DNA from 4 places in the Janthinobacterium sp. J1-1 genome. Region 1 is predicted to be linked to each of the others. Evidence: predicted binding sites of a transcription regulator. Region 1 holds the regulator's gene; each other region holds the start of a gene.
The links. Region 1 encodes LexA, which represses DNA repair genes until DNA is damaged. Its sites were predicted from a motif close to ACTGTATNNNNATACAGT; they were not measured.

Region 1 (5,823 bases):
TCGCGCAGCAGGCCGCCGATGACGGACTGTTCTGCTTCGATCGAATGCGGCGGTATGCGGAGGGAATCCAGTTGTGGATCTGAGGGGGCGTTCATGGCGCGAATTATACCCGCTTCGGCGTCCGGGCAAAAATAAAGGGCTGAAAATCAGCGAAAAAAAGGCGACAAAAAGCCGGGCGAACCCGGCTTTTTCTATTGCGGCAATGCCTGCAGGCCGAGGCCTGCAAACGATTTACGCGTTTGCGTCTGGTACGACAGCAATGACCACTTCCACCACCACGTCGGTGTGCAGAGCAACCGAAACGTTGTGCTCGCCAACAACTTTCAGCGGGCCGGTAGGCATGCGGATTTGTGCTTTTTCAACAGCAAAACCTTGCTTGGTCAGCGCTTCAGCGATGTCGAAGTTGGTGACGGAACCGAACAGACGGCCATCGACGCCAGCTTTTTGAGCGACTTGAACGGTCAGGCCGCTCAGTTTTTCGCCCTGGGCTTGCGATGCGGCCAGTTTGGCGGCAGCAGCTTTTTCCAGTTCGGCGCGCTTGACTTCGAATTCGGCGATCGCGGTAGCGGTAGCACGACGGGCCAGGCGTTGTGGAATCAGGAAGTTACGTGCGTAACCGTCTTTGACTTTGACGACTTCGCCGAGGTTACCGACGTTAACAACTTTTTCTAACAGAATGATTTGCATAGTTCTTCTCCAGGAATATCTGACCGATTAAGCGTGGTGCAGATCGGTGTATGGCAGCAGCGCGAGGAAGCGAGCGCGCTTGATTGCGGTGTCAACTTGGCGCTGGTAGTGCGCTTTGGTACCGGTCAGGCGTGCTGGCATGATCTTGCCGTTTTCTTGGACGAAGTCTTTCAGCGTGTCAACGTCTTTGTAGTCAACTTGTTCAACGTGTGCTGCGGTGAAGCGGCAGAACTTCTTGCGTTTGAACAGTGGGTTTTGCTGTTTGCGTTTTTCTTTAAGCTTGAGCTTATTTTTGTCGAACTTTTTACCGAATGCCATGTGAGGCTCCTGTATCTATAAATGCGCTAGTCAGAAATGACTGCACTAAAATCAATGATGTGAAACACCAAACTCTTGCTGTTGCGGCTTTTTCTGGCCAGGAAACCCGTGAACTGATACACCCCGCCCAAGCTTGCCTGGCTGAACCGGCCTGAAATTTCGCCAGCGGCAAGCGCGGCAACATCAAACTCGGTCAAACGGGCAATACCGGCTTCCATCTGCTGCGAACTGTGCTGCAATACTGCATTCACGATCGGCAACCCTGCCGGGGTATAGCGCAATATTTCGCGCTCGGCAATGATGGCGGTAACTTGTAACTGGTTCAGCGCACGATCCTGCTCAATTAGGCTGCTGCTGCGGCTGGAGCGGCTGCTGGTGCTTCGGTGCGGTGGCTTTTCGCCGCATCTTCGCGTTGTACCGATTTCATCATCGGCGAAGGAGCTGTTTCAGCTTTCTTCATTTTAACGGTCAGGTGACGCAACACGGCATCATTGAATTTGAATGCAGTTTCCAACTCGACCAGGGTCTCGTTGTCGCATTCGATGTTCAGGCAGATGTAGTGTGCTTTAGGCAGCTTCTGGATCGAGTAAGCCATTTGACGGCGGCCCCAATCTTCCACGCGGTGAACCGAACCGCCGCGGGTGGTTACGCTGGCTTTGTAGCGTTCGATCATCGCGGGCACTTGCTCGCTCTGGTCCGGATGGACGATAAAGACTATTTCATAATGACGCATGCAAACTCCTTCAGGTCGGATTGATAATCGCCCACCCCGGCGTCAAGACGGGTGTGGGAAGGTCAGCCGAAGATTATAACCGCCTTTTGCAATCCGATCAACCATTGCTTCTTCGACGGCGCCTGGAGCGGCGGCCGGCCTGCCCTTTTTGCGCGCCAGGCGATTTTTTGCATCGAAATCAGCCGAAAATGCCGAAAGTCGCTTGCATAGTCGGCGATACTGTACAAAAATACAGACTGTTCATATAGACAGCATTTCACTATGCACCCACCATCCATGATCAAGCTGACAGCACGACAAGAACAAATCCTGAACCTGATCAAGGACGCGATTGAAAACACGGGTTTTCCTCCGACCCGCGCCGAAATCGCCAATGAATTGGGTTTCAAATCGGCCAATGCGGCCGAAGAGCATTTGCAGGCCCTGGCCCGCAAGGGCGCGATCGAGATTTCGCCGGGCACCTCGCGCGGCATCCGCCTGATCGGCGCGTCCGTCACCGAGCCGGCGCTGCCGAAAGTGCCGGCCGCGCTGCTGATGTCGCTGCCGCTGATCGGCCGCGTTGCCGCCGGCTCGCCGATCCTGGCGCAGGAAAACCTGGAAGCGAGCTACAACGTCGACCCGGCCCTGTTTTCCAGCAAGCCCGACTTCCTGCTGAAAGTGCGCGGCTGGTCGATGCGCGACGCCGGCATCATGGACGGCGACCTGCTGGCCGTGAAAAAGATCGACAGCGCCAAGAACGGCCAGATCGTCGTGGCCCGCATCGGCGATGAAGTCACCGTCAAGCGCTACAGGAAGACCGGCACCCTGATCGAACTGCTGCCGGAAAACCCCGACTTCAAGGTGATTACCGTGTCGCCGGAAGACGAATTTGCGCTGGAAGGTCTCGCAGTCGGGCTGATGCGCAGCTGGCATTAATCGATTTCACGCAAAAAGGGCCGCGACAGCATTGCTGTCGCGGCCCTTTTTACTTGCCGTAGCAGTTAAGCGTCCAGCGCGCTCTTGAAATCATCGAGCAGATCGGCTTCGTCTTCGATACCGACCGAGACGCGGATCAACGACTCGGCAATACCCATGCTGGCGCGGCGCTCGGCACCCATCTCGTAGAAGATCGTGTGCGCCACCGGTATCACCAGGGTGCGCGTGTCGCCCAGGTTACTGGCAGGAATCGCCAGCCTCAAGCGGTTGAGGAAATCGAAGCAGTCGATGCCGTCTTTCAGCTCAAAGCTGAACAGCGAGCCGTAGCTGCGGAACAGCTCGGTGGCGAGCGCGTGCTGCGGGTGGCCCGGCAAGCCTGGATAGTGCACGGCCGCCACGCGCGGATCCGCTTCCAGCATGCTCGCCAGCGCCAGTGCGTTCGAGCAGGTGCGGTCCATGCGCAGGGCCATGGTTTCGGCGCCGACGGCGATATGGTGGGCCGCTTCCGGCCCCAGCGAGGCGCCGAAGTCGCGCAGGGCCTTGGCGCGGATCTGCGCAATGCCCCACTGTTTCGGCGCCGCCTTTTTATAGTTCTCGAAAATATTCGGGTACTGCGTCCAGTCGAACACGCCCGTATCGGTCAGGCTGCCGCCCAGCGCATTGCCGTGGCCGCCGATCGACTTGGTCAGCGCATTGATCACCAGGCCGGCGCCGACCGCTTTCGGGCGGAACAGGTAGGGCGTGGTCATGGTGTTGTCGACGATATACAGGATGCCTTTTTCGCGGCACAGCTCACCGATCTTTGCCAGGTCGGCGATCTGGGTGCGCGGATTGGCGATGGTTTCGACGAACACGATGCGCGTTTGCGGCGTGATGGCGGCCGCCACGTTGGCGACATCGGTGGCATCGACGAACGATACGGCGATGCCCTGCCCCGTGACGGTCTGCCACAGGCTGTTGGTATTGCCGAACAAAAAGGCCGACGACACCACATGGTCGCCCGCCCGCAGCAGCGACTGCACCACGGCGCCGATGGCGCCCATGCCGGTGGCAAAGCACAAGGTGGCGACGCCGTCTTCCATCTGGTTGACCTTGTCTTCCAGCGCGGAGACGGTCGGGTTGCCCTGGCGGCCATAGCGGAAGCCCGGTTCCTTGCCCTGGAACACGGAGGCCAGCTGGCGCGCGTCGCTGTAGCCGAACGCGACCGAGGTATGCACGGGCTTGTGCAGCGAGCCGTGTTCGATGCCCTTGCGGCGGTCGCTATGCAGGATGGTGGTGGTAAAGCCGTAGTTTTTTTTGTCGTTCATGATCGCAGAGAAAAAAAAGCCCGGCGCAGGCCGGGCAGGTTACTTATGCTTCCGTGGTCGCCAGGTTCAGGTTCAGCTGGGAACGCGGCGTGTCTTCGGGTGCGGCCGCCTTCGGATTATGGCGCGCATATTCCAGACGGTCCAGGTAGTCCTGCGATACATCGCCCGTCACGTAGACGCCGTCGAAGCACGACGCTTCAAAGCTGGTCAGGGCCGGATTGACGTCGGCAATCGCCTGCTTCAGGTCGTCGATATCCTGGTAGACCAGGTAGTCGGCCGTGATTTCGCGGCACACCTCTTCGGTGGTGCGGCCGTAGGCGATCAGCTCGTCGCGCGTCGGCATGTCGATGCCGTACACGTTCGGGTAGATCACCGGTGGCGCGGCCGAGGCGAAGATCACCTTTTTGGCGCCCGCTTCGCGCGCCATCTGCACGATTTCGCGGCTGGTGGTGCCGCGCACGATGGAGTCGTCGACCAGCAGCACCACTTTGTCCTTGAATTCGGACGGGATGGCGTTGAGCTTCTGGCGCACGGACTTCTTGCGCGCCGCCTGGCCCGGCATGATGAAGGTACGGCCGATATAGCGGTTCTTGATAAAGCCTTCGCGGTACTCGATATTCAGCGCCAGGGCCAGCTGGATGGCGGCCGGACGCGAGGAATCGGGAATCGGCATGACCACGTCGATGCCGCCTTCGGGCAGTTCGCGGCGGATCTTTTCGGCCAGGTATTCGCCCATTTTCAGGCGCGTGGCGTAGACCGAGGCGCCGTCGATGACGGAGTCGGGACGGGCCAGGTAGACGAATTCGAACACGCAAGGGTTCAGGCTGGCGTTGTCGGCGCATTGCTGGCTGTGCAGCTGCTTGTCGGCATCGATAAAGACGGCTTCGCCCGGCGCAATATCGCGCACGAAGCGGAAGCCCATGCCTTCCAGCGCCACCGACTCGGAGGCGATCAGGTATTCGGTGCCCTGCTCGCTTTCATTGATGCCCAGGCACAGCGGACGGATGCCGTGCGGATCGCGGAAGGCCAGCAGGCCCACGCCGGCGATCTGGGCAACGGCAGCGTAACCGCCCTTGACGCGGCGGTTCAGCACGGTGACGGCCTTGAAGATGGCTTCAGGATCGAGCACCAGGCCGGTGGTGGCCTGGTGGATTTCATGGGCCAGCACGTTCAGCAGCACTTCCGAGTCGGAATCGGTATTGATGTGGCGGCGGTCGTTCTTGAACATCTCCTGCTTGAGCTGTTCCCAGTTGGTCAGGTTGCCATTGTGCGCGAGGGTAATGCCGAACGGCGCATTGACATAGAACGGTTGCGCTTCTTCTTCGCTCGACGAGCCAGCGGTAGGATAGCGGCAGTGGCCGATGCCGGAATTGCCTTGCAGCGAACGCATGTTACGCGTACGGAAGACGTCGCGCACCAGGCCATTGGCCTTGTGCATGGAAAACATACTGCTGTGATTGGTCGCAATCCCTGCCGCGTCCTGACCGCGATGTTGCAAGAGCAACAATGCGTCATAGAGCAATTGATTGACAGGTTGATGGGAAACGACGCCGACGATGCCACACATGGTGTGCTCCTGTAACTGTGCTACTGATTTAAAAAGATCAAAATTTCACATGCTGCGCGTAGGCGGCAGGCAGATAAGGCTTGATGGTGCGCGCGCCCTGTTCGGCGTATGGACTGAGCAAGGCGTTCTTCCAGAACGGCTGTTGCGGAATCGAGGTCATGCCGCACAAGATGACGGTGGTCAGCACAATTACAAGCCCCCGCGCCGCGCCGAACAGGCTGCCCAGCATGCGGTCGGCCAGGCTCAGCCCGGTCACCTTGACCAGCGCATCGACCGTCATGCCCAGCAAGCCCATC
Region 2 (5,823 bases), 2.5 Mb from region 1:
CGCGTCAGCGACCAGTCAGGCGGCAACTGGCCGGCGTTCCAGATGATCAGCTTGTGATCGTACACGCTGATCTGCGTCGGAATCGCGGCGCCATAGTCCTTGTGCGCAATGGCATTGATCACGGCCTCGCGCAAGGCTGCCTCAGGCACCGGCAAGCGCTCCATGCGTTGCGCGCCTTGGTAGGAAATTCCGGCGCGAAGGTATTTGGTCTGCAGCAGCTCGAGCGTTTTTTCCACCTGCGTGAACAGATCGCCCTCGATCACATCCTGGTAAAGCAAGTCGGAGTCGGTACGGAAGAAACCGATCTTCACGCAGGCACCGGTGGTGAACTTCTCGGGATCGGCATGAAACAGCAAGGTCGCCGCCCGCTTGAGATACTGCCCTTCGGTCAGGTGCAGCTTGTCAAGCAGCGCGGCATCATCCTAGACCAATGCCTCCGCGCTCAGGCGGCCGCTTCTCGCCGCCAGCTTGCGAAACGCCAGCATGGCGCGTGGCGCCAGATCGGTCATCGCCACATGCGGCACTGGTACGCCATCCCAATGTCTGCCTAGTTTGCGCAGAAGAAAACGATCGAGTGCCGCGCCACGCAACTCCTGCTTGGTACTGCCGCTGCGCACGTGGTATTCACCCTTGTAGCTGATTGGACTCGGGTAGGCCTCGACCACGATCTCCAGCCAGTCTCGCCCGGCCTGCGTGTGCAAATTGACCGCCACCACAATACCCAGAATATCGCGTACCTTGTTGGGGATGTCCACCAGCAGCTTGGCCGCGTTGTCGACCCCCACCACCTTGCCGCTGTCGTTCTTGCCGATCTCCAGCGTACCACCCTCTGCATTGGCGAAGCCGCAGATCCATCGCAGGTAGTCATCCCGCCAGGACTGCTTCCATTCGATGTTCTGGGATTCTTTCATGCCAGGCGATCCTTCCGGTCAGCAACTCCCGCAGCAGGCGCTGTTTGAGAGCGCAGGTTTTGTCACCGCTCTCAATGAACGCTATCATCATCAATAATAATGTCAATACAAATTTGTTGTTCAAGCGGGAGCGACCGGCCCTTTGCCGTCGATCAGCCGCAATGCCTGCCGCAGCCCTTCGACAATCACCCGATACGCCTGCCCCCTGGCCTCCTCATCCGGCGCCCGCAGCACATACGACGGGTGATACACGGTCACCACCCAGCGGCCGTCATGCTGAATCGGCGTGCCGATCAGCGGCGTCATGGTGGCCGAGCCATCCTGCAATATCGACTTCAAGGCCGTGCTGCCCAGCGCCACGATCACTTGCGGTTTTACACTGGCCAGTTCCTGTTCCAGCCAGTCATGGCAGGCGGCGATTTCGCGTTGTGCTGGCGTCTTGTGCAGGCGGCGCTTGCCGCGTGGTTCCCATTTGAAATGCTTGACGGCGTTGGTCAGATAAATGCTGTCGCGCGCCACGCCCGCCTCCAGCATGGCGCGCTCCAGCACCGCGCCGGCCGGGCCGACAAACGGCAAGCCGGCCAGGTCTTCCTGGTCGCCCGGTTGTTCGCCGACCAGCATGATGGCCGCTTGCGCGGGACCGACGCCGGGCACGGCCTGGGTGGCGCTTTTCCACAGTTCGCAGCGGCGGCACTGGTCCAGCGTGGTGGGCAGTTCGCGCGCGGGCTGGGCGCGTTCGGCGGAGATCGGGATCATCGCTGCGCCGCTGCGCTGGCCGACGGTGGCGGTCTGGCCCGTGCGGCGCTCGCCGTTGGCGGCGCTGCTGACCATGGCGGGCACGATGGCGCCTTCCGGCAGATTTTTCCAGAAGCGCGAGGGGATATGGCTGCGCAGCAGGTCGGCATTCAGGCGCGCGGGGTTGAAGATGCTGCGGTAGTAGGTCAGCCACAGCGCTTCGCCGGCGTCGTCGATATCGGCCGGGCCGCGCTCGGCCGCGCCGCGCATCAGGGCCGGGCCGGCGTGCAGGGTTGTGCCGTCCCACAGCATGGTGGCGGTCGGCGTGGCGATCATCCAGCTGATGGGGCCCATGCGGCGCGCGAAGTGGCGCGCCACTTGCGGCAGCACGTCGTGCACGGGCTCGAACCAGGCCACGAAACGCGGCGCACCCTGCGCTTCTTCGCGCTCGCGGAAACGCACATAGGCGTGCATGTCGTGCTCTTCGCGGCGCACGGCCTTGGCCATGCCGTGCAAGCGCGCGCCATCCGCATCGGCCGGCGAGATCACATCGTGCTGGCCCTGCTGCCAGCGCCACAGCACCTGATATAAAAACGCCCAGCGATCCTGCACATTGAAGCAGGCGGCGCTTTCCAGCAGTTCCACCAGGGATCGCGGCAGGCGCAGCGGCGGCGCGCTGGTATCGGTTGCGTCCGGTGTTGACGAAAACAGGTCGCCGTCGCCGGGCTGCGATTGCCAGGCGATATGGACTGGCGCCACGCCAAGCGCGATCAGCTCCCGCGCTGCAGCACGCCACTCGCCGAACGACTGCGCCAGCCGCACGACCTGGTTCATGCCGCCTGCAGCTCCGGCCACAAGTTCATCTGCTGCGGCGCTTCCGTCATGGCGCGGCGCAGGTTTTCGGAGGTGGTGGTGTCGCGCGCGGGAAAGTAGTCGGCCGTGATGATAAAGGGAGAGATCTTTTTCATGCTGCAGCGCAGGCGCGACAGGTCGGCGTAGCGCACCTGGCGCAGGCGGCGCAGATCGACGATGCGCTGCGCGTTGCGCAGGCCGATGCCAGGCACGCGCGCGATCATGTGCAGCGCGGCGCGGTTCAGGTCCATCGGAAAATGCTCGCGGTGCGCCAGCGCCCAGGCCAGTTTCGGGTCGATATCGAGCGCCAGGTTGCCACCGCTGGCGGGCAGCAGTTCGCTGGCCTGGAAGCCGTAGCTGCGCAGCAAAAAGTCGGCTTGATATAACCTGTGTTCGCGCAGCATCGGCGGCGGCGCCAGCGGCACGCTTTTCGGGCTGTCGGGAATCGGACTGAAGGCCGAGTAATACACGCGCTTGAGTTTATAGCTGCCGTACAGGGTCTCGGCCGTGTTGAGGATCTGCTGGTCGTCGCTGGCGTCGGCGCCGACGATCATCTGCGTGCTCTGGCCGGCCGGCGCGAAACGGGGTGACTTCGGTTCCTCGGCTTTTTCATCGAGCTTGCGGCGGATCGAGCCCATCGCCAGCTTGATGGTGTGCACGCTTTTTTCGGGCGCCAGCTTCTGCACGCTGTCCTGGGTCGGCAGTTCGATATTGACGCTGAGGCGGTCGGCATAGCGGCCCGCCTGTTCGATCAGGGCCGGGTCGGCGTCGGGGATGGTTTTCAGGTGGATATAGCCGCGGAACTGGTGCACCTCGCGCAGCTCGCGCGCCACCTGCACCAGCTGCTCCATCGTGTAGTCGGCCGACTGGATGATGCCGGAACTGAGGAACAGGCCGTCGATGTAGTTGCGCAGGTAAAAGTCGGCCGTCAGTTTCACCACTTCGGCCACCGTGAAGCGGGCGCGCGGCACGTTCGAGGTGCGGCGGTTGACGCAGTACTGGCAGTCGTACAGGCAGTAATTGGTCAACAGGATCTTCAGCAGCGACACGCAGCGCCCGTCCGGCGTATAGCTGTGGCAGATGCCCATGCCCGAGGTGGCGCCAAAGCCGTCCTTGCCGATCGAGTGGCGCTTGGGCGCACCGCTGCTGGCGCAGGACGCGTCGTACTTGGCCGCATCGGCCAGGATTTCCAGCTTGTCCGTCAATTCCATGGGGCACCTCAATACTGTATGTATATACAGTATATCAGGGATGGCCGGCTAACGCCTGCTTGATCCATGCAATGGCAAGACGCTATATATCCGTGTATATTACGCTTCTGTTGATTGCTCACTCTCAAGGATATGACCATGCGCCTGACCTCTGCTGCCCGCCTTCTTGCCGCCGCTTTTTTCATGACCACTGCCGCTACCTCCGCCATGGCCGGCGAAGTGGTGGTGTCGGCTGCGGCCAGCCTGACGAACGCCTTCAAGGATGCGGCGCAAAGCTATGAGGCGCAGTATCCGGGCAGCAAGGTCTCCTTGAACTTCGCCGCTTCGGGTGTACTACTGCAGCAGATCGTCAAGGGCGCGCCGGTCGACGTGTTTGCCTCGGCCGACCAGGAAACCATGGACACGGCGCAAAAAGAAGGCCTGGTGCTGCCAGCCGACCGCCATGATTTCGTCAGCAACAGCCTGGTGCTGATCGTGCCGTCGGACAGCAAGCTCGGACTCAGGAACCTGAATGACCTGACGCAGAAAAGCGTGACGCGCGTGGCGATCGCCAATCCGGCCAGCGTGCCGGTGGGCCGCTATTCGGAAGGCGCGCTGAAAAAGGCGAATCTGTGGGACGGCGTGCAGGCCAAGGCCATCAGCACGCAGAATGTGCGCCAGTCGCTCGACTATGTGGCGCGTGGCGAAGTCGATGCGGGCTTTGTGTACGGCACCGACGCGGCCATCATGAAAGACAAGGTCAAGGTGGTGTTCGAGGTGCCGCTGGAAGCGCCGGTGCTGTACCCGATCGCCACCATCAAGGGCAGCGCCAATGCGGCCGAGGCCAAACGCTTTGTCAGCTATCTGCAAACGGCGCCGGCGCAAGCCATCCTGGCCAAATACGGATTCAAAAAACCATAAGCTGATCGCACCGGATGGATATCGCCTGGACCGCGCTGGCCCTGTCGCTGAAAGTGGCGGCATGGGCCACGGCGCTCAATTTGTTGCTGGGCATCGGTACCGGCTACCTGCTGGCCCGCGCCCGCTTTCCCGGGCGCGACCTGCTCGACGCGGTATTGACCCTGCCGATGGTGATGCCGCCCACGGTGCTGGGCTATTATCTGCTGGTGCTCTTGGGGCGGCGCGGCAGCATCGGCATCTGGCTGCAGGAACACTTCGGCATCAACCTGATCTTTACCTGGCAGGGCGCCGTGATCGCCTCCACCATCGTCGCTTTTCCGCTGGTGTTCAAACCGGCGCGGGCGGCGTTTGAAGCGGTCGATGGCCAGCTGGAACAGGCGGCGCGCGTGCTGGGCATATCCGAAATCGCCATTTTCTTTCGCGTCACCCTGCCGCTGGCCTGGCGCGGCATCCTGGCCGGCGTTCTGCTGGGCTTTGTGCGCGCGCTGGGCGAATTTGGCGCGACCTTGATGGTGGCCGGCAGCATACCCGGCAAGACACAGACCCTGTCGGTGGCCGTGTACGAGGCGGTACAGGCGGGCCAGGATGAGGTCGCCAATATGCTGGTACTGATTACCTCGGTGGTCTGCATCGTGGTGCTGCTGTCGGCCGGCACGCTGGCGCCTGGCCGCATCGTTCACAAGTAAAACCATGCAACTCGACCTCGATATCCGCGCCACCTTGCGCTCCGGCAAACGCCATTTTGAGCTGCACGTGCAGTGCAGCTCGACCAGCCAGCGCATCGCCATGTATGGCCCGTCCGGCGCCGGCAAGAGCATGACCCTGAAGGCAATTGCCGGACTCTTCACCCCGGACGCCGGCCATATCCGCCTCAATGGCCGTACGCTGTTCGATTCCGCTGCCGGCATCAACCTGGCGCCGCAACAGCGCAATGTGGCCTATCTGTTCCAGGACTATGCGCTGTTCCCGCACCTGACGGTACGCCAGAACGTGGGCTTCGGGCTGGCGCGCGGCTGGTTCAATCCGCGCGCGCGTGAGAAACTGGCCAAGGTCGAGCATTGGCTCGATGCGTTTCATTTGCAGGAACTGGCGCACCAGTATCCCGACGAGTTGTCCGGCGGCCAGCGCCAGAGGGTGGCGCTGGCAAGGGCACTGGTGTCGGAGCCGGCCGCGCTGCTGCTGGACGAACCGTTCGCCGCCCTCGATCCGGCCCT
Region 3 (5,823 bases), 260 kb from region 1:
GACCTGGACGAAGTCGCCGATTTCCAGCGCCCAGCCCAGGGCTTCTTCGTACAGGGCATCGGAACTGCGCAGCGGCTGCGTCCAGTGGCTGGACAGCGCGGCGAACATCAGGCCCGTCTGGGTACGCGCCTGCAGATTGGCGCGGCGCCTGGCCAGCGACAAGGCCATGGCGCCGAAATCATGGCCGCGCGCCGCATCGCCCTCGTACAGCGCAATCATCATGGCGTAGCCGACATAGGCGACGGCGCTGAAATCGCTGCTGCCACGCTGCATCGACAGCCGTGTCATCGACACCACCATCAGCGCACTGAGATCCTGTTGACCGGCGTAATAGCTGGCCATCCACAGGCCATGCATCATCTGCATCGCGGCCACGTCGGCCGGATCCAGCATGTCGCCGGCCGCCAGCAAGGTGTGCGGCGCACAGGCGCCAGGCAGTTGCCCGATCTCGACGCGAATCGCGTCGAAGCGCGCCTTCATCTGCGCCACATCGTGCGCAATGTCCATGCCCAGCAGCGCCAGCGCCTCGCGCTGCACGGCGATGGCTTCCAGCAGGCGGCCCTGCAATTGATACTGGTGCGCCTGGATCGCGATGCGGCGCACCTGCAATAGCGGCGCCAGGGTGCGGGCGCGCACCAGCTCATGGATCGCTTCGGCGGCATCGAACTGGCCACACAGATAGCTCGCTTCCGCCGCGCCCAGCTGCAGGTCGAGCCACAGAACGTCGTCACCGTGCCAGGCCTCGCCTGGCAGCAGCGCCAGACCGATGCGCATGTGTTCCAGCGTGGCCTGGAAGGCGGCCGAACGCCGGGCTTTCTCGCCCGCGCGCAGGTTCAGCGCCGCCAGTCGCACTCTTTCGCCGGCGTCGTCGATCAGCGCACGGCCGGCGTTGAGCTGCTCGACGATTTCAAACAGCTGGCCGTCCTGCTGTTGCTCGCCGGCCTGCGCCAGCAGCAAGCGGCCGAGCAGCAGATGGTTGGCCGCGCGCCCATCCGCATCCGCCGCCAGATAGGCCGCCTGCTGCACCCGGTCATGCAGGAACTGGTAGCGGCCGCCATCATCGCCAGCGAGCGGCTGGACCAGGCCGGCAACGAGCGCCGGCGCCATATCCTGCTGCGCGTGCAAGGACGTGCGCCGCATGGCCAGCGCCAGCGTGTCCAGGGTGAAGCGGTTGCCGCTCGACGCCGCCAGCTGCAGCAGCTGCTGCGTCGCTGCGGGCAGGCGGCGGATTTTCGCCAGCAGCGCCTCGACCACGTTGTCGGTATACCTGGCCTGCTCGATCGCCGCCAGGTCCCAGTCCCAGCAATCTTCCGCCGCCCGGTAGCGCAGATGACCGTCATCATGGAGCGCACCGAGGAACTGCTTGAGAAAAAAGGGATTGCCGGCGGTCTTGCGGTAGCAAATGCGGGTCAGCGCGGCGCAGCCGGGCACCGCCACGCGCACGGTGGCCGAGACCATCTGCGCTACCTGCGGCTCGGTCAAGGCGCGCAGCGCCAGCGTTGTCACGCGTGCGCCGCGGCCCAGCAGCTTGTTGCGCAGCGCACTGAGGGGATGAGCGGCGCCCACTTCGTTGTTGCGGTAGGCGCCGATGATCAGCATGCGGCTCTTGTCGCGGGACACCATCAGCAGTTCGAGCATCCTCAAGGTGGCCGCATCGGCCCATTGCAGGTCGTCGAGAAACAGCACCAGCGGCTGCCCCGCGGAGGCGAACACGTCGACGAAGCGGGGAAACAGGCGGTCCAGGCGCAACTGGACCTGAGACGGCGTGGCGGCCGGCACCGCGTCGACGGGGCCGACGATCAAGGCCAACTGGGGCATCAGTTCGACCATCGCGCCCAGGCCGCTGCCCAGGGCCTCGTGCAGTTTGCCGGCCCACTGGCGCAGCGTTTCCGCAGACTGCCCCAGCAGCTGGTGCACCAGCGCCTGGAAGGCCTGGACCAGGGCGGCATACGGCACGTCGCGTTGCAGCAGGTCCAGTTTGCCGGACAAAAAATAGCCGCTCCTGGCGCTGATGGACTGCTGCACTTCCTGCACCAGCGCCGACTTGCCGATGCCTGACTCGCCAGCCACCAGCAGCATCTCGCACGCGCCGCCGGCGCTGCGTTCCAGCGCCGCCAGCAAGCTGGCGACGGCGTCGTCGCGTCCGTGCAAGGTTGATGGCACACGGAAGCGGGCGTCATGAAACGACAGCTGGCGTGGCTGGTCCTGCAGCGGCGCGCGGCATGCGGCAAGGTCGCTGCGCAAGCCTTGCAGGCTCTGGTAGCGCTGCTCGGGATTCTTTTCCAGCAGGCGCTGGAGGATGGGCAGCAACTGGCCTGGCAGGCTGGCCAGCGCCGGATGCGACCAGTCCGGACTGCGCGCAAGATGGCAATGCACCAGCTCCATCTCGTCGCTGGCATCGAACGGCACCTGGCCGGCCAGCAGTTCGTAAAAAGTGATGCCGAGCGCGTAGAAATCGGCGCGCTGATCGACCCGCCGGTTCATGCGCCCGGTCTGTTCCGGCGCCATGTAGCGCAGCGTGCCTTCCAGATGCCGCGTAGTAGCGGCGCCCTGCTGCTCGGACGCCAGCTGGCAGGCCACGCCGAAATCAATCAGCTGCAGCACGCGCGTATCGCCATTCCAGACCAGGTTGGCCGGATTGATGTCCTTGTGCATCATGCCCTGCCGATGAACCGCCTCGACCGCCGCGCACAATTGCAGCGCGATATCGAAGAAATCGTCCAGCGCCAGCGCGCTCTGCGACGGCGCCTGGCGTGCCGCCAGCTGCGCGCGCAGCACCTGGTCAAGCGCCTGGCCGCCCGTGTCTTCCTGGATCATGGTCCAGCGACCGCCATGCTGCTGCAGCGCCAGCGGCTGCACGACGCCCGGATGGCGGCACAGGCGCGCGCTGGCATACTCGCGCTTGAAGTTCGCCACTTGCTGAAACGATGGAAACTGCTGATTCGGCACCTTGACGATCAGCGCCGTGCCGTCAAACGCCCTGGCACGCCAGACCAGCGAACGCGGCCCGCTATGGAGCTGTTCGATGATCTCGTGGTCGAAAAGGGAGCTCATGGGCTGGGCTTGCGGTGCGGGGACAATGGCGTGAGCACCGGGGGCGCGAAGTTCGTCTATAACTTGATTAAAAGTATTATATCAGCAGGAAGTATTGGTGGTAATCAATCGCCAGGCCCTGTGCGGGGTGCCGCTGGCGCGCCTGTCGACCGGCAGGAAGGGGGAAGAACGACAGCTTGCAGCGACGCATGCAAGGGTCAGGCCGTACTCAAAACACGCATTCAAAACAAATCCAGCTGCCCCACATTGCCACCTTTTGTCTTGAGCCCCAACGGCGGCACCACCAGCGGACGGCGAAACCGGGTGCTGTCGAGCTGCTTGAAGCGGCCGCCCTTGCCGTGCAGGCCCAGGCGGTGCACGGCTTTCTCGAAGCGCTGGCGTATCAGGTCGGCCCACACGCCTTCGCCATGCATGCGCGCGCCGAAGCTGCTGTCGTAATCCTTGCCGCCACGCATTTCGCGCACGCGGTTCATCACGCGCTGGGCGCGCTCGGGGAAATGCGCTTCCAGCCATTGCTGGAACAGCGGATTGACTTCCCACGGCAGGCGCAGCACCACGTAATGGGCGTTGATGGCGCCGGCGTCGCGCACCGCTTCCAATAACTGTTCGATTTCCGGTTCGGTCACGAACGGGATAATGGGGGCGATGCTGACGCCGACGGGAATGCCGGCGTCGGTCAGGGTGCGGATGGTGCGCAGGCGCCGCGCCGGGGCGGCCGCGCGCGGCTCCAGCGTGCGCGAAATGGCCGGGTCCAGCGTGGTGAGGGTGATCGCCACCGACGCCAGGCGCCTGGCCGCCATCGGCGCCAGCAGATCGATATCGCGCTCGATCAGCGACGACTTGGTGATCAGGCCTACAGGATGGTCGCATTCGTGCAGCACTTCCAGCACGCGCCGCGTCAGCTGCCGTTCGCGCTCGCAGGGCTGGTAGGCGTCGGTGTTGACGCCCAGCGCGATCGGTTCGGCGACATACGACGGCTTGGCCAGTTCGCGCCGCAGCAGTTCGGGTGCGTTGACCTTGGCAAAGATGCGGCTTTCGAAATCGAGGCCCGGCGACAGGCCCAGGTAGCTGTGCGTGGGGCGCGCGAAGCAGTAGATGCAGCCGTGCTCGCAGCCGCGATACGGGTTGAGCGAGACGCCGAACGGCAGGTCGGGCGACGTGTTGCGCGACAGAATGGTGCGCGCCTGCTCGTCGCTGACCTGGGTTTTCCAGGGGCTGGCGGCCTCCTCGCCTTCTTCGACGGGTGCGCTCCAGCCATCATCGAAGCCCTCGCGCCCGTGCACCTCGTAGCGGCCCTGCAGGTTGGAGACGGCGCCGCGCCCCTTGCGCGCCTTGAGCGATTGCGGCGGCAGCATCACCTGGCCGGCAAAACTGTCTTCATGTTCCGGGAAGATTGCTTTCATGAACGGCCCCATCAACTGTATATACGTACAGTATACTATGCCGCTATCAAGGCAAGATCAAGAGTGGTCACTCGCTTATTTCATGCCTTTTGCATCAAATGCCGTGATATAGCTCAACTGTTGAGCGACAAAGCCGTCAAATGCGGTGATCAGCGGTGCAAAACGGGCGGCCTCCTCTTCGAGCTGCATCAGCGCGTAGCAAGTCGCTTCCAGGGTCGACAACTGGTCCGGCGCATGCGCCTTGCGGATCAGATAGTGGGATGGCGGCGTGTCGCGCAGCGGCAAACGTGGCAGGCGCTGCAGGGCGGGATTGAGGTACAGCATCTTGCGGCTCTTGCGCCAGGTGGCGTCCAGCACCACCAGCCGCAAGCCGGCCGGGTCGAGCAGCAGCGAGGCAGCGAGCGGCGGCGGTGGCGCGATGCCCAGCGAGCGGTCGCCTGGCGTATCGGGATACAGCAGGACGTTATGCTTGCCGGCCAGCAGCGCGTCCAGTTCCCCGGCAGCAAACGCTTCGCCGGCGACCAGTCTGCTGTTGGGCAGGCTCAGGTGCAACAGGCGCGCGCTGCCCTTGGCGTTGTGCACTTCCAGCGGATGCTGCAGCAGCAATATCTCGACCTGGTGCGGCAGCGGCCGCACCCACTGGCAGATGCAGCCGGACTGCGCGCGCAAACAGGTGACGCAGCGTTCGCGTCGGGAGGAAACGGGATCAACGGTTAACATCATGGCGGGGCGGTCTATGCATCAGGACCGCGATTGTAGCGCCCCACCCTTGCTGGCGCTTAAAACTCTTCCCAGTCGCCGGCAGTGGCCGCCACTGCCTTGCGTGGCTTGCCGGGGGCCGCGACGGCAAGCGGACGGCGTGTCGTCACGGGTGCGGCGGCCACCGCGCGCGTCACCTGCCTGGCGTCGAGCTTGAACAGGCCCACCACGTCGGTCAGGCGCGACGCCTGTTCCTGCATCGATTCGGCGGCGGCCGCCGCTTCTTCCACCAGCGCCGCGTTTTGCTGGGTCACCTGGTCCATCTGGCCGATGGCCTGGTTGACCTGTTCGATGCCGGCGCGCTGCTCTTCGCTGGCGTCGGTGATCTGGTTCATGATCTGCGTCACATGGCTGATGCTCTGCACGATTTCATCCATGGTGCGGCCGGCCTTGTCCACCAGTTGCGAACCGGCCTCGACTTTTTGCACGGAGTCGTCGATCAGCCCCTTGATTTCCCTGGCGGCCTGGCTGGAACGCTGGGCCAGGTTGCGCACCTCGCTGGCCACCACGGCAAAGCCCCGGCCCTGCTCGCCCGCGCGCGCCGCCTCGACGGCCGCATTCAGGGCCAGGATATTGGTCTGGAAAGCAATCGCATCGATCACGCTGA
Region 4 (5,823 bases), 2.7 Mb from region 1:
TGACCACATCATGACCTTGCGCATCCTCGCCACCGGCGGCACTTTCGACAAGCATTACAATGAATTGAACGGCACCCTGGGTTTTTCCGACAGTCATTTGCCGGCCGCCATCGCGCGCGCGCGCATGACGGCGCCGGTGGCGCTGGAGCAACTGCCGCTGCTCGACTCGCTCGACATGCAGGATGCCGACCGCCAGCGCGTGCTGGCCTCGTGCCGCGCGGCGCATGAAAAAGCCATCGTCATCATCCACGGCACCGACACCATGCGCGAAACGGCACAGGTGCTGGGCGCGGCGCAGTTGCAGCAGACCATTATCCTGACGGGCGCCATGATTCCGTATGAAATCGCCAACTCCGACGCCCTGTTCAACCTGGGCTTTGCCTGCGGCGTGGCGCAGGCTCTGCCGGCCGGCGTCTACGTGGCGATGAACGGACAGATCTTTGCCTGGGACAATGTGCAGAAGAACCGCGCCGCCGGCGTGTTCCAGCCCTTGTAAGCGCTGTCTCATCCAGCACAAAAAAAGGAGCCGCGGCTCCTTTTTTTACGCTAACGGTAACGGCAACGCTTACGCCGTCGCTTCGCCGCCCAGTGCTTCGACCACGTCGGCCATCAGTTTGCTCAGCTCGCCCGTCATCAGCATCATGTCGCCGTCGAAACGTTCTTCGTCGTTCTTGGTGCTCGATTCGGTTTCCTTGATCACGTCGAGCGGCTTGATGCTTTTGATCGCCAGCGATTCCGTCAGCACGAACGAGATCTTGTCGTTCCACGTCATGGCCAGGCGCGTGCACTGCTTGCCGGCCGCGATATGGCGGCGCACGTCGTCCGCTTCCAGGGTGTGGCGCACATAGCGCACGGTGGCCTTGCTCTCGCCGGTGGCGCGCAATTCCGTATCCATGTCGACCGTAAAGCCGGCCGGCGCATCGTCGGCCTGCAGCCATTCCGTCATCACCGCCACCGGCGAACGCTGCACGCGCAGGCTTTCCAGCGGCAATTTGTCGACGGCCTTGAGCAGCAATTTGATCACTTCGTCGGCTTTCGCCGGGCTGGCCGCATCGACCACCAGCCAGCCATTGACCGGGTCGATCCAGGTCCACACATTGCTGCGGATGCTGAAGGCGCGCGGCAGCAGTTCGTCGGCCACGCGCTCTTTCAGTTCCTTCATGGCTTTCTTGCCCGGGGCAAAGCCTTGCGCTTCTTCCATTTCAGCGGCGCGGGCCTTGGCGACCTGGTTGATGACGGTGGCCGGCAGCAGTTTCTTTTCCGTGCCCAGCAGGATCAGCATCTGTTTGTTGACCACGTGGACCAGGCCGCCGTTCGGGCGTGGCGTATCCCAGCCCTGGCGCATCAGGTCCATGCTGGTGGCCGGCGTAAATTTGTTCGAGGACAGTGCCTCTTCCAGCTGTTCTGGCGTGTAAGCCCACGGTGCGGGCAGGCGGTAAATCTGAAGATTCTTGAACCACATAGTTTTTGTCTTCCGGTTGTTTCGTTGGAGCTAATAGGATGCCATTCTACACTTTCGACCCGGCGCTGCGGTCAAACGAGAGTCCGGTGTTTTGCTGGTAATACAGGGGTGCCGGCGCTACAGGGCGGGGAACAGCTCGGCCTGGGCCGGCGTCTGCCGGGCTGCCTGGGACGGGTCGCACAGGGTGGAAATGCGCACCCCCAGCAGGCGGATTTTCTTTTCGAACGGCACCCGCCGCAGGCAGTCGCGGGTGGCGCGCAGGATCGCCGCCGCGTCCGCCGTGGCGCTGGGCAAGGTGATATCGCGCGTGACCGTACTGAAATCTTCGAAGCGCAATTTGATGCCCACCGTGCGCCCGACCAGCGCCTGCTTGTCGAGGTCGCCCGCCACCCGCGTGCACAGGCTTTCCAGTTTCTCCGACAGCACGGCGCGGTCGCGCACCACCTGCAGGTCGCGCTCGAACGTGGTTTCGCGGCTGACCGACTTGGTTTCGCGGCTGGTCTGCACCGGGCGGTCATCGATGCCCAGCGCCGCCTGGTGCAGCCAGCCCGTATACACATCGCCAAACTGGGTGCGCAGCGTGGCCAGATCAGCCTGCGCCAGTTCGCCGATGGTGACTATCCCCATCGCCTCGAGCTTGGCGGTGGCTTTCGGGCCGATGCCGTTGATCTTTTTGGCCGGCAAGGGCCACACGCGGCTTTCCAGATCCTGCGGATGCAAGATCGTCAGCCCGTCCGGCTTTTCCAGGTCGGAACAGATTTTTGCCAGCAATTTGTTCGGCGCGAGACCAATCGAGCACGACAGGCCGGTGGCCTCGGACACGGCCGCTTTCAGCCTGGCCGCAAACGCCGGCGCGTCTTCGCCATGTTCGGTCAGGTCGATATAGATTTCATCGATGCCGACGTTCTGGATCACCGGCGCCAGGTTCGCCACCGCCTGCTTGAAGCGGGCCGAATACTCGCGGTAGGCCTCGAAGTCGGCCGGCAGCAAGATGCTGTCGGGCGCCAGCTTGGCCGCCTTCATGATGCCCATCGCCGAAAACACGCCAAACGCGCGCGCCGCATAGGTCGAGGTGGTGACCACGCCGCGCCCCACGTAATCGCGCATGCGGGCGTACTGGCGCGTGCCGTCCGCCTGCAAGACCGGCTGCTGCAGGCGCCCGCCGCCGATGACGACGGCTTCGCCGCGCAGTTCCGGATATTTCAGCAGTTCCACGGAGGCGAAAAAGGCGTCCATATCCAGGTGCGCGATCCAGCGGCGCGCGGAGGATGTTTCAGAGAGTGGCGGAGCAGATGCGGTCAAGGACACCTCGCGGCGGTTGGGCCTGCCGCGGCACGATGGCGGCAAGATACTGTTCATGCATACAGTATTACCCGAAACGGCAATTCTGGCAAGTTGAAACGGGCCGGCAAGATCAGCGGTTGCATTTCTGAGTAGCAAGAATAGAATCTTGCCACAACACTACAAAGGAGTTGCCTTGTCTCGCCTATCACGCTATTCACACACCGTCCGCCTGGCCATGAGCCTGCCGGCCCTGCTGCTGTCCACCCTGGCGCCACTGGCGACGGCGGCCGACGCTGCTGCACCCGTTGCCCCCATCGCCGCCAAGTCTGCCTGGCAGGAAACCCGCCACGGCACTGTCGTGACCGACGACTACCGCTGGCTGCAAAAAAAGACCGATCCCGCCGTGATCGATTACCTGAATGCGGAAAACGCCTACACGGCCGCCGTGACGGCCCCGATACAGCCGTTGGCCGACAAGCTGTTCGGCGAGATCAAGGGCCGCATGCAGGAAGTGGATCTGTCCGTGCCTGTACGCATGGGCAATTTTTACTATTACACGCGCACCGAAGCGGGCAAGCAATATCCGATCAACTGCCGCCGCCCGCTTGGCACCAACGGCGCGTATGACGCGCAAGCGGCAGAGGAAATCCTGCTGGACCAGAACCAGCTGGCCGAAGGCCACACCTTCTTTTCGGTGCGCGCATTCGCCGTCAGCCCGAATGAACAGTTGCTGGCCTACACCACCGATACCACCGGCTTTCGCCAGTACGAGCTGCACATCAAGGATCTGAACACCGGCAAGCTGCTCAGTGACACCATGCCGCGCGTCACCTCGCTGGCCTGGGCGGCCAACAACGCCACGCTGATGCTGGTACAGGAAGACGCCACCACCAAGCGTTCGGACCGGCTGTTCCGCCTGGACCTGGGCGGCGCGCCGCAGCAGGTGTACCACGAGGCGATCGAGCAATTTTCCATCAGCATCAACCGCACGCAGGACAAGCAGTTTTTTGTTTTGCGCGCCGGCAGCACCGATACCAGCGACGTGCGCCTGCTGTCCACGGCCACGCCCGACGGCCAATTCCAGCTGGTATTGCCACGCGAAAAAGGCCACCGCTACAGCGTCGAGCACCGCGACGGCCAGTTGTATATTCTGACCAACAAGGACGCGAAAAACTTCCGCATCGTCAGCGCGCCGCTGAGCACCCCGCAGCCGAAGCACTGGCGTCCGCTGGTGCCGCACGACAAGGACGCCGTCATCAAGTCGCTCGATGTGTTCCAGGATTACCTAGTGGTGATGGAAAAGGCGCGCGCCCTGAACCGCGCCCGTATTTATGACTTCAAGAGCAAGCAGTGGAAGACCGTCAAATTCGACGACCCGGTCTACCTGGCCAACGCGGCCGGCACGCCGGAATTCAATGCGACCCACTATCGCATGTCGTACCAGTCGCCGATCACGCCGCCGACCGTCATCGACGTCAACATGAAGGACGGCCAGCGCACGGTGCTGAAACAGCAGGAAATCGTCGGCGGCTATGACGCCAGCCACTATGCCACCGAGCGTTTGTGGGTCAAGGCGCGCGACGGCGTGCAGGTGCCGCTGTGGATCGTCTACAAGAAGGGCGTCAAACGCGACGGCTCGGCGCCGCTGCTGCTGTATTCGTATGGTTCCTACGGCATCTCGACGGAAGCGAGCTTTGCCATCAGCCGCATCAGCCTGCTGGAGCGGGGCGTGATCTATGCCCAGGCGCATATCCGTGGCGGCACCGACATGGGCGAAGCCTGGCATGAAGACGGCATGCTGATGAAGAAGAAAAACACCTTCAATGACTTCATCGACAGCGCCGACTACCTGGTGCGCGAAAAATGGACCAGCCCGAACCGGCTGATCATCCAGGGCGGCAGCGCCGGCGGCCTGCTGATGGGCGCGGTCGTCAACCTGCGCCCCGAACTGTTCCACGCGGTGTACGCGGCGGTGCCGTTTGTCGACGTGATGAACACCATGATGGACGCCAGCCTGCCGCTCACCACCGGCGAATACCTGGAATGGGGCGACCCGAACCAGAAGGCGGCCTACGACTACATGCTCAGCTATTCGCCGTATGACAATATCGCCCGCAAGGCTTATCCGGCGATGCTGGTGACCACCGGCCTCAACGACAGCCAGGTGATGTACTGGGAGCCGGCCAAGTATGTGGCCAAGCTGCGCGCCTATAAAACGGACAGCAACCCGCTGCTGCTGAAAACCAATATGGGCGCCGGCCATGGCGGCGCCTCGGGCCGCTATGACGCCATCAAGGAAAACGCCTTCAACATGGCCTGGATGCTGTCGCAATGGGAGATCAAGGAATAATTTGAAAAAAGCGCTTGCAACAGGATTTTTGCCATCCTATAATAGCGCCTCTTCCAGACGTGGTGACAAACGTCGGGATGGTTTTCTGAGACAAGCAAGCTTTGGGTGCTTAGCTCAGTTGGTAGAGCGGCGCCCTTACAAGGCGTAGGTCGGGAGTTCGAGCCTCTCAGCACCCACCAAATCAGAAAACTGTCCAGTGCTTCATGGATCAGCAACACAGATCATACGAGCTTGGAGTGGTAGTTCAGTTGGTTAGAATACCGGCCTGTCACGTCGGGGGTCGCGGGTTCGAGTCCCGTCCGCTCCGCCAATAAAAGAAAAGCCCTTTGGTTCTCTGAACCGAAGGGCTTTTCCCATTTCCGCGCCAGAAAATCATCCCCATTTATTGCCTGAAAAAATTTTGCATTTTTAGTTGCACAAGCGGGAATCTGCCCTCTATAATAGTGCCTCTTCCAGACGTGGTGACAAACGTCGGGATAGTTTTCTGGGTATGCGGGTGCTTAGCTCAGTTGGTAGAGCGGCGCCCTTACAAGGCGTAGGTCGGGAGTTCGAGCCTCTCAGCACCCACCAAAATCAGAAAACTGTCCAGTGCTTCATGGATCAGCAACACAGATCATACGAGCTTGGAGTGGTAGTTCAGTTGGTTAGAATACCGGCCTGTCACGTCGGGGGTCGCGGGTTCGAGTCCCGTCCGCTCCGCCAATAAAAGAAAAGCCCTTTGGTTCTC

Region 2: Q8L25_RS01130 (putative DNA modification/repair radical SAM protein) is a predicted target of LexA. The motif match lies at 3,723-3,740, and genes of this name have one in related genera.
Region 3: Q8L25_RS13785 (PA0069 family radical SAM protein) is a predicted target of LexA. The motif match lies at 4,472-4,489, and genes of this name have one in related genera.
Region 4: dinB (DNA polymerase IV) is a predicted target of LexA. The motif match lies at 2,813-2,830, and genes of this name have one in related genera.

What each region holds. Positions count from the first base shown of each region.
Region 1 is NZ_CP132339.1:2,780,567-2,786,389, reverse strand. It holds gene Q8L25_RS12660 (replicative DNA helicase) at 1-95, opposite strand, end outside; gene rplI (50S ribosomal protein L9) at 232-687, opposite strand; gene rpsR (30S ribosomal protein S18) at 715-1,005, opposite strand; gene priB (primosomal replication protein N) at 1,032-1,331, opposite strand; gene rpsF (30S ribosomal protein S6) at 1,349-1,738, opposite strand; gene lexA (transcriptional repressor LexA) at 2,015-2,653, shown strand; gene Q8L25_RS12630 (cystathionine gamma-synthase family protein) at 2,719-3,960, opposite strand; gene purF (amidophosphoribosyltransferase) at 4,004-5,527, opposite strand; gene Q8L25_RS12620 (CvpA family protein) at 5,565-5,823, opposite strand, start outside.
Region 2 is NZ_CP132339.1:255,099-260,921, reverse strand. It holds gene Q8L25_RS01145 (ATP-binding protein) at 1-356, opposite strand, end outside; gene Q8L25_RS01140 (ATP-binding protein) at 423-911, opposite strand; gene Q8L25_RS01135 (UdgX family uracil-DNA binding protein) at 1,032-2,480, opposite strand; gene Q8L25_RS01130 (putative DNA modification/repair radical SAM protein) at 2,477-3,709, opposite strand; gene modA (molybdate ABC transporter substrate-binding protein) at 3,848-4,609, shown strand; gene modB (molybdate ABC transporter permease subunit) at 4,624-5,295, shown strand; gene Q8L25_RS01115 (ATP-binding cassette domain-containing protein) at 5,300-5,823, shown strand, end outside.
Region 3 is NZ_CP132339.1:3,038,849-3,044,671, reverse strand. It holds gene Q8L25_RS13790 (diguanylate cyclase) at 1-3,054, opposite strand, end outside; gene Q8L25_RS13785 (PA0069 family radical SAM protein) at 3,276-4,409, opposite strand; gene Q8L25_RS13780 (tRNA-uridine aminocarboxypropyltransferase) at 4,533-5,180, opposite strand; gene Q8L25_RS13775 (methyl-accepting chemotaxis protein) at 5,237-5,823, opposite strand, start outside.
Region 4 is NZ_CP132339.1:62,427-68,249, forward strand. It holds gene Q8L25_RS00240 (asparaginase domain-containing protein) at 11-496, shown strand; gene Q8L25_RS00245 (recombination-associated protein RdgC) at 566-1,462, opposite strand; gene dinB (DNA polymerase IV) at 1,580-2,698, opposite strand; gene Q8L25_RS00255 (S9 family peptidase) at 2,940-5,096, shown strand; tRNA gene Q8L25_RS00260 (tRNA-Val) at 5,200-5,275, shown strand; tRNA gene Q8L25_RS00265 (tRNA-Asp) at 5,330-5,406, shown strand; tRNA gene Q8L25_RS00270 (tRNA-Val) at 5,591-5,666, shown strand; tRNA gene Q8L25_RS00275 (tRNA-Asp) at 5,722-5,798, shown strand.